2 regions of the Acidovorax sp. LjRoot66 genome follow, and region 2 is predicted to be linked to the other one. Evidence: predicted binding sites of a transcription regulator. Region 2 holds the regulator's gene; the other holds the start of a gene.
What was found. The regulator HrcA, encoded in region 2, represses chaperone genes, less so after heat shock. The targets are predictions, from matches to a motif close to TTAGCACTCNNNNNNNNNGAGTGCTAA.
Positions count from the first base shown of each region.

Region 1: the regulator HrcA is predicted to act here: its motif matches at 1,891-1,917, upstream of ACSQ3Y_RS06725 (co-chaperone GroES).

Region 1 is NZ_CAXUQU020000001.1:1,452,056-1,456,263, forward strand. It holds gene groL (chaperonin GroEL) at 1-1,344, opposite strand, end outside; gene ACSQ3Y_RS06725 (co-chaperone GroES) at 1,512-1,802, opposite strand; gene ACSQ3Y_RS06730 (RCC1 domain-containing protein) at 2,373-3,872, shown strand; gene ACSQ3Y_RS06735 (copper chaperone PCu(A)C) at 4,009-4,208, opposite strand, start outside.
Region 2 is NZ_CAXUQU020000001.1:1,651,188-1,655,395, reverse strand. It holds gene ACSQ3Y_RS07680 (hypothetical protein) at 1-816, opposite strand, end outside; tRNA gene ACSQ3Y_RS07675 (tRNA-Ile) at 1,409-1,485, opposite strand; gene hrcA (heat-inducible transcriptional repressor HrcA) at 1,538-2,536, opposite strand; gene ACSQ3Y_RS07665 (NAD kinase) at 2,902-3,807, shown strand; gene recN (DNA repair protein RecN) at 3,810-4,208, shown strand, end outside.

The DNA of each region.
Region 1 (4,208 bases), 200 kb from region 2:
GATGGCCTTCAGGACCAGCTTGATACCGGCTTCCTGGTCGGCGTTGTCGCCCTTGACCGAGTCACCGACAGCTTGCTTGGCACGCAGCAGGGCCACGCCACCACCGGCCACAACGCCTTCTTCCACCGCTGCACGGGTAGCGTGCAGTGCGTCTTCCACGCGGGCCTTCTTTTCCTTCATTTCGACTTCGGTGGCAGCGCCGACCTTGATCACGGCCACACCGCCGGCCAGCTTGGCCACGCGTTCCTGCAGCTTTTCACGGTCGTAGTCGGACGTGGCTTCCTCGATCTGCACGCGCACTTGCTTGACGCGGGCTTCGATGTCACCAGCAGCGCCGGCGCCGTCGATGATGATGGTGTTTTCCTTGCCCACTTCGATGCGCTTGGCCTGGCCCAGGTCGGCCAGGGTCACCTTCTCGAGGGTCAGGCCCACTTCTTCAGCGATGACCTTGCCGCCCGTCAGGATGGCGATGTCTTCCAGCATGGCCTTGCGGCGGTCGCCGAAGCCAGGGGCCTTCACAGCCACGACCTTCAGGATGCCGCGGATGGTGTTGACCACCAGCGTGGCCAGGGCTTCGCCTTCGACTTCTTCGGCAATGATCAGCAGCGGACGGCCGGCCTTTGCAACTTGCTCCAGGGTAGGCAGCAGGTCGCGGATGTTGCTGATCTTCTTGTCGAACAGCAGCACGAAGGGGTTGTCCAGAATGGCCGATTGCTTTTCTGGGTTGTTGATGAAGTAGGGCGACAGGTAGCCGCGGTCGAACTGCATGCCTTCCACGACGTCCAGTTCGGAGTCGAGGGACTTGCCGTCTTCCACGGTGATCACGCCTTCCTTGCCAACCTTGTCCATGGCGTCAGCGATCAGCTTGCCGATGGTTTCGTCGGAGTTGGCCGAGATCGAGCCGACCTGTGCGATTTCCTTGGAGGTGGTGGTGGGCTTGGAAGCCTTCTTCAGCTCGATCACCAGGGCCGTCACGGCCTTGTCGATACCGCGCTTCAGGTCCATCGGGTTGATGCCGGCGGCCACGTACTTGAAGCCTTCGCGCACGATGGCCTGGGCCAGCACGGTGGCAGTGGTGGTGCCGTCACCAGCGTTGTCGCTGGTCTTGGAGGCCACTTCCTTCACGAGCTGGGCGCCCATGTTCTGCAGCTTGTCCTTGAGTTCGATTTCCTTGGCCACGGACACACCGTCCTTGGTCACAGTAGGGGCGCCGAACGAGCGCTCCAGCACCACATTGCGGCCCTTGGGGCCCAGGGTCACCTTGACCGCATTGGCCAGAATGTTCACGCCTTCAACCATGCGTGCGCGGGCTTCGCCGCCGAAAACTACGTCTTTTGCTGCCATTTGGAGCTCCTGAAATTTAACTGAATCAATTACTGGCTTGGGGGAGAGGGGAAAGCGTAGCGAGCAGGTGCCAGGCTAGGCGCACGGAGCACAGCAACCGGAACGTACTTCCTGTACGTGAGGATTGCGAGCACCGCGCAACGACGCATGGCGCCTGCGCAGTAGCTTTACTTCTCCACCACGGCGAACAGGTCGTCTTCCTTCATGACCAGCAGCTCGTCGCCCTTGATCTTGACGGTCTGGCCCGAGTACTTGCCGAACAGAACGCGGTCGCCGACCTTCACGTTCAGGGCGAGCAGTTCGCCCTTGTCGTTCTTCTTGCCGGGGCCGACGGCCAGCACTTCACCTTGATCGGGCTTTTCAGCGGCGTTGTCGGGGATCACGATGCCGGAGGCGGTCGTGGTTTCGCTTTCGATACGCTTGACGATCACGCGATCGTGCAGGGGGCGAAGATTCATTGCATTGCTCCTGGGTCAAAAAATTACCGACAGTACGAAGCGCCTGAACAGGGCCAGGCGCTACCAAACTCCATCCAACAAGGGAGTGTTAGCACTCCGTTGCAGTGAGTGCTAATGATACGGGCATTTGTTGCCGTTTCAAGACATGGGGTGATTGGAAGGGTGTCAAACACGCTTCCAGTTGTGCCGATGGCTTGCAAGGGGTCGGGCCGATCCACCCCATTTTTGCGCAGGAGCAGGGAAATCCCTCACCCCTGCGGGGTGGGGCGCAGGAAGCCATCCATGGGTACCTTGCGCTGTCTTGACGCTCGTCGCCATCGCATTGCGGCTTGCCGCTTCGTGCCCCTGGCGCCGCTGGCTGGCTGAGGGGCACACGGGGCGCATCCCGCCACGGTCCGGCTCCCGGAGGTTGCGGTACGGCTTTTCCCGCCCCACGCGATCAGGCGCCAAGCGTCCAGCCAATCTTTCTTTTTTACTTTTTTGAGGGAACCGATGAAACATCTGATGACGAAAAAGCCTTTGAGCACTGCCGTTGCCCTGGGTGCTGCTGCCCTGTGCTGTGCTTTTGCGATGACTTCTGCCCACGCTGTGCAGCCCGCCATCTCCATGGGCTACGACCATGCCCTCGTGTTGCGTGCCGACGGCACGGTCTGGTCGTGGGGTTACGGCAATGGCGGGCAACTGGGCCTTGGCAATTCCAGCACCCGCACGTCGCCCACGCAGATCCCCTCGCTGCAGAACGTGGTCCAGGTGGTGGCACGGGGCTCATTCTCGATGGCGCTCAAGGCCGACGGCACCGTCTGGGCCTGGGGTGACAACTCGGGTGGCCGCACCGGCGGCAGTGGCACCAGCGTGCCGGTGCAGATCAACGGCCTGTCGAACATCGTCAGCATCAATGCCGGGACCAACACGGCGGCGGCCTTTGCAACCGACGTGTCTGGCCAGGTCTTTGCGTGGGGGAGCAACAGCACGGCGCAACTGGGCACCGGGCAGACCAGTGGCGGCGGCAACCCCGTGCCCCGCCTGGTGGCCGGCGCGCAGGGCGCCGTGGCGGTGAGCGCATCGGACGCAGCCGTGCTCGCGCTGCGCCAGGACGGCAAGGTGGTCGCCTGGGGATCCAACGGCAACAAGGCACTGGCCCCTGTTGCCGGGACCGCCACGGCCCCGGTCGTGATCGACGCCCTGGGCAGCGTACAGGCCGTGGCCTCGACCTCCATCAACATCGCCGGTCAGTACTACGCCCTCAAGAGCGACGGCACCGTCGCCGTCTGGGGCCAGGCATCGACCAACGCCCCCTACTGCGGCCAGAAGGGCATCCAGAATGGAGGCTATGCGCTGATCGACATCTCGCCCATCCAGGGTCTGGCGCGCATCCAGCAGATCGAGCCCGGCGACGGCCACACCCTGTTCGTCGATGCCGATGGCGCCGTGCATGCCTGCGGCGTCAACAGCGCCGGCCAGCTTGGCGATGGCACCCTGGTGAACCCCTCGACCGAAGTACCCAAGATCGCGCACATTGCGGGCCTGCCGCCTGTCGTGGCCGCAGCAGCGGGCTCGGCGATCTCCGCGGCGATCGGCGTGGACGGCAGCGTCTGGGTGTGGGGCAAGACCACCCACCTGGCCACAGGCGCCCCGGACAAATCCACGACTCCCGTGCGGGTGACGCTGGCCAATGGGGCACCATTCGATGCTGGCCGGGTGGGTGAAGCCCCCGGCACCTTTGCCGGAGGGCAGGATGGCCCCCTGAGCAACGTCACGGTGGACGTGGGCGCCCTGATATCGCCATTGCACCGCGGCAAGACGGGGCGGGTCTATGTGGCCGCACTCGCCGGATCGACGGCCCTCTTCCTGGGCCCGAACGGATGGGCGCCCTACACCGGAGGCGTCTTCCCGGCGTACGGACGTGGCCCGCTGCCCCGCACGGTGCCCGTGAACATTGCGTCCGGCCTGAACTTCAGCGGGCTGGAGGGTGTGCAGTTGGTGGTGGGGTACGGTGTGGGTGACGATGCCACGGCCGCAGCGGAGATGGTCCGTGCCGGCCGCTACAAGGTCGTCCACACGCTGAACTGAGCGGCACACCGTCGCTCGTTGGGTCGCCCTGCGGCGCTGTAGCAAGCGCCGTCAGCGGCTTTCCGTCGGATTGTTCGATTGGATGCAAATCCGTACCAGAGCGGCGGCGGACCCACTGTCCGCTTTGCCATGGCGTTCAGTGCTTGTGCGCACCCTGGGCCGCAGCTGGCGCTGCGGCGTTGAGCGGTCGCACGGGGGCCTTGACCTCCACCGATTCGCGCTTGCCGTCCTTGCCCTCGAAGACCAGGGTGATCGGCACCGTGTCGCCCTCTTTCACCTGCTGCTGGAGGTTCATCAGCATCACGTGGTAACCGCCGGGTTGGAGGTTCACTGCCT
Region 2 (4,208 bases):
GGCGGGAATGCGTGCAGCAACCCAGGTGCTGATCTGCGGATTGGCAGCGACCTCAGTGGCCGACTGGGTCATCGTGATGTCCAGCCTGAGGGGCTGGCCGGTGGTGGAGAGCACCGAGGTGGTGACCGTCGTGCCGGTAACCGGTGGATTGGTGGTGCCACCACCACCGCCAGGGCTTGCGGCGTCAACGGGGTCTGGAAAGGCGCTGGTGGTCCAGGAGATCTTGGCGTAGCCGGCCGCGTACTTGGGCATGTCGACGTCCAGGGCACCCTGGTAGTCGTAGAGCGCGGAGCCGCTCAGCTGGCGCACGTAGAGCCATTTGCCCTGGTCGGTGCTGCTGCGGTTGGCATCGAGCTGGCCGCCCACGAAGCGCAGGGTGCCGCCACCGTCGTGCACGACGAAATGGTCGACGTCTTCATTGACCAGGCGTGTGAACGAGGAGTCGATGCGCTCGCCGGTCTGTGCCGCCTGGTACTCACTACCGCTCAGGGCGGCGACTCGGGTCGGCTCCTTGCCGTAGCGCAGCACGAAGGCCGACTGGGTGCCTTGGGCCGCATAGCCCGAGAATAGAAACGAACGGGTGCCTGCAGGAATGAAGATCTTGAATTCCTGGTTCTGCATCTGGAAGCCAGTGAATTCAGGCAGGGAGAGGGAGCCACCGCCAGGGAAAGCGCAGCCGCCCGTGCCAAAACCGATGGCGCAGCCCGTCACGCCGGTAGGAGCGTATTGCTCCTTGAAGCCGACCTTGGTGTCGAAGGTATAGCCGCTGCTGCCGGACGACAGAGACAGGGCAATTCTGTGTGCAGACTGGTGCATCGAAACGAAGTTTGCAGCCTGGGCAAACGTGGTCACTGCAGCTAAAAACAAAACAATTAGATACCGCATCGAATGGACTCCAAAAATAAAAATGGCTGAGCAGTGTCGGCAGGCTCCATTCGGCACACCCACCCCCTCGCAGACCAGGACGACCCAACCCTCGTGCTGGCACAGGCAGCGACGCCCCAGCGCCCTGGCCAGTCCAGGGCTTGCAAGAAGCGTGACATCGCGTGTCCTTGAATGTATCGATGACTTGGTGTCGTCGCAGTGACGTGGAGCACAAGTTACATGCGGACACCCGATCGGCGCAAAGTCCTACAAGACATAGTTTGCCAGCGCAGGCCATGGAAAAGGGCAAGGCCGACATCAGATGAGGGTTTCCCACGCCAAGGTGGCCGCCGGGGCCGATGGCGACACCGGAGCGAAGCCCGCACAGGCCATGTTGGGGCTTACCACAGCGGCCATGGCGGCCGACGGCATCCGTCACAAGGCAAGGCGGCACGTGAAGCCGTCGAAACAGGTTTTGCGGAACAGCCCCTGTTTTGCGGAACAAAACGCTCCGAAAACAATAGCAGAAAACCTAAGCGGGATATGGTAGGGCGTGAGGGACTTGAACCCGCGACCAAAGGATTATGAGTCCTCTGCTCTAACCAACTGAGCTAACGCCCCGTGTACCTGACCGAAGATGGGGCACGCGGTATTGTAGGGGGTATCCAGGCGCTCAGCGGCGGTGGCTGAGGGCGTTGGACACCAGCTTGGAGGTGATGTCCACGATCTGGATCATGCGGTCGTAGGGCATGCGCGTGGGGCCGATCACGCCGAGCGTGCCGACCACCTTGCCATCCACCTCGTAGGGAGAGCTCACGATGGAGAGTTCCTCGAAGGGCACGACCTGGCTTTCGCCACCGATGTAGATGCGCACGCCCTCGGCCTGGCTGGAAAAATCCATCAGGCGCAGGATCTGCGTCTTCTGCTCGAAGAGGTCGAAGGCGCGGCGCAGGTTGCCCATGTCGCTGGAAAAATCGCTGACCGACAGCAGGTTGCGCTCCCCGGAGATGACCACCTCGTCCTGCGACTCGCCTTCGGAGCCCACGTTGACGGCGGCCTGCATCAGCGTGCCGATCTCGCCGCGCAGCGCGTCGACCTCGGATTTGAGGCGCTCGCGCACCTGCTCCATGGCCAGGCCGGCGTAGTTGGCGTTGAGGAAATTGGCGGCCTCGATCAACTGCGACTGGGAGTGGTCGATGTCGGTGAAGATCACGCGGTTCTGCACATCGCCCTCGGGCGAGACGATGATCACCAGGAAGCGCCGCTCCGACAGCCTTAGGAATTCGATGTGCCGGAACACCGAGGTGCGCCGTGGCGCCATCACTACACCCACGAACTGCGACAGGTTGGACAGCAGGTTGGCGGCGTTGGCGATCACCTTCTGCGGCTGCTCAGGCGCCAGCGGGGGTGAAATCAAAGGGTCACGCTGCACGGTCAACATGGTGTCCACGAACAGGCGGTAGCCCTTGGCCGTGGGAATGCGCCCCGCTGAGGTGTGCGGGCTGGCGATCAGGCCCAGCTCTTCGAGGTCGGCCATCACGTTGCGGATGGTCGCCGGCGACAGGTCCATGCCGGAGGCGCGCGAGAGCGTGCGCGAGCCGACGGGCTGCCCATCGGCTATGTAGCGCTCCACGAGCGCTTTGAGCAACAACTTGGCGCGGTCATCGAGCATGCGGTCGATTTTAATGAGGGAAGTGGGTGATTCCCTGTCGGGTTTCGTCTATCGTTGTACGGAGCAGTCCGCATGGGATGCACTAGGAGCCCGTCGGACTTGGAGCGTCGAAAGCGAAAATCGGCCTCAGCGAGGGCAGTTTTTGCTGGATTTGCAGCCCCATAGCCAAGCTATGGGGCAAAAAGACGGTGGAAAATGGACCGCTGCGGCCGATTTGCAGCCGACGATTTCCAAGTCCAACAGGCTCCTCGCATTAAACACCCTGTCCGGCCTGGGCCGTTCGTATGGTGCCTTCCCGGCCAATGGTGGAGCACGCAAGGCCCCGCCCAGGCCCCGTGTTCTTACAACAATGATGTAATTTGACGATGACCTCCAATTTCCGCCATGTAGCGCTCATCGGCAAGTACCAGCAGGCATCGGGCACAGGCGCCTCCTCCATGACCGACAGTTCGCGCCAGGCCCTGCAGGACATTGCGCAGTTCCTCACGGGGCAGGGCTGCGAGGTGGCGCTGGAGGCCGAGACCGCTGCCAACACCGGCCTGTCCGGCTACCCCGCCATGGACGTGGACACCATCGGTGCCCGCTGCGATCTGGGCCTGGTGGTCGGCGGCGACGGCACCATGCTGGGCATCGGCAGGCAGTTGGCGCGCCACAGGACGCCGCTGATCGGCATCAACCAGGGGCGCCTGGGCTTCATCACCGATATCCCATTCGACACCTACCAGGCCACCCTGCCCCCGATGCTGCAGGGCGAGTACGAAGAAGACCTGCGCCCGCTGATGCACGCCCGCGTGGTGCGCGACGGCCAGGTGGTCTTCGAGGCGCTGGCCATGAACGACGTGGTGGTGAACCGCGGCGCCACCTCGGGCATGGTGGAGCTGCGCGTGGAAGTGGGCGGCCGCTTCGTAGCCAACCAGCGGGCCGATGGCCTGATCATCGCCTCGCCCACGGGCTCCACGGCCTACGCACTGTCGGCCGGTGGCCCCATGCTGCACCCGTCCATCCCCGGCTGGGTGCTGGTACCCATCGCACCGCACACCTTGTCCAACCGGCCCATCGTGCTGTCGGATGCCACCGAGATCGCCGTCGAGGTGGTCAGCGGCCGCGACGTGAGCGCCAATTTCGACATGCAGTCACTGGCCTCGCTGCTGCACGGCGACCGCATCCTGGTGCAGCGCTCCGAGCACTGCGTGCGCTTTCTGCACCCGCTGGGCTGGAACTACTTTGCCACCCTGCGCAAGAAGCTGCGCTGGAACGAAGGGGGCTCCTGACCATGGCCCTGAGGCGCATCACGCTGCGTGATTTCGTCATCGTCCAGGCGCTGGAGCTGGACCTGCAGAGTGGTTTCACCGTGCTCACCGGCGAGACAGGGGCCGGCAAGTCCATCCTCATCGACGCCGTGCAACTGGTGCTCGGCGCCCGGGCCGATGCCGCGCTGGTGCGCGAAGGCTGCCCCCGCACCGACGTGTGTGCCGAATTCGACACCCCGCCCGCCGCCAGGCCCTGGCTCGAAGAAGCCGGGCTGGAGGGCGAGGAACTGCTGCTGCTGCGCCGCACCGTGGACACGCAGGGCAAGAGCCGCGGCTGGATCAACGGCACGCCCGCCACCGCTACGCAACTGCGCGCGCTCGGCGAGCTGCTGCTCGACATCCACGGCCAACATGCCTGGCAG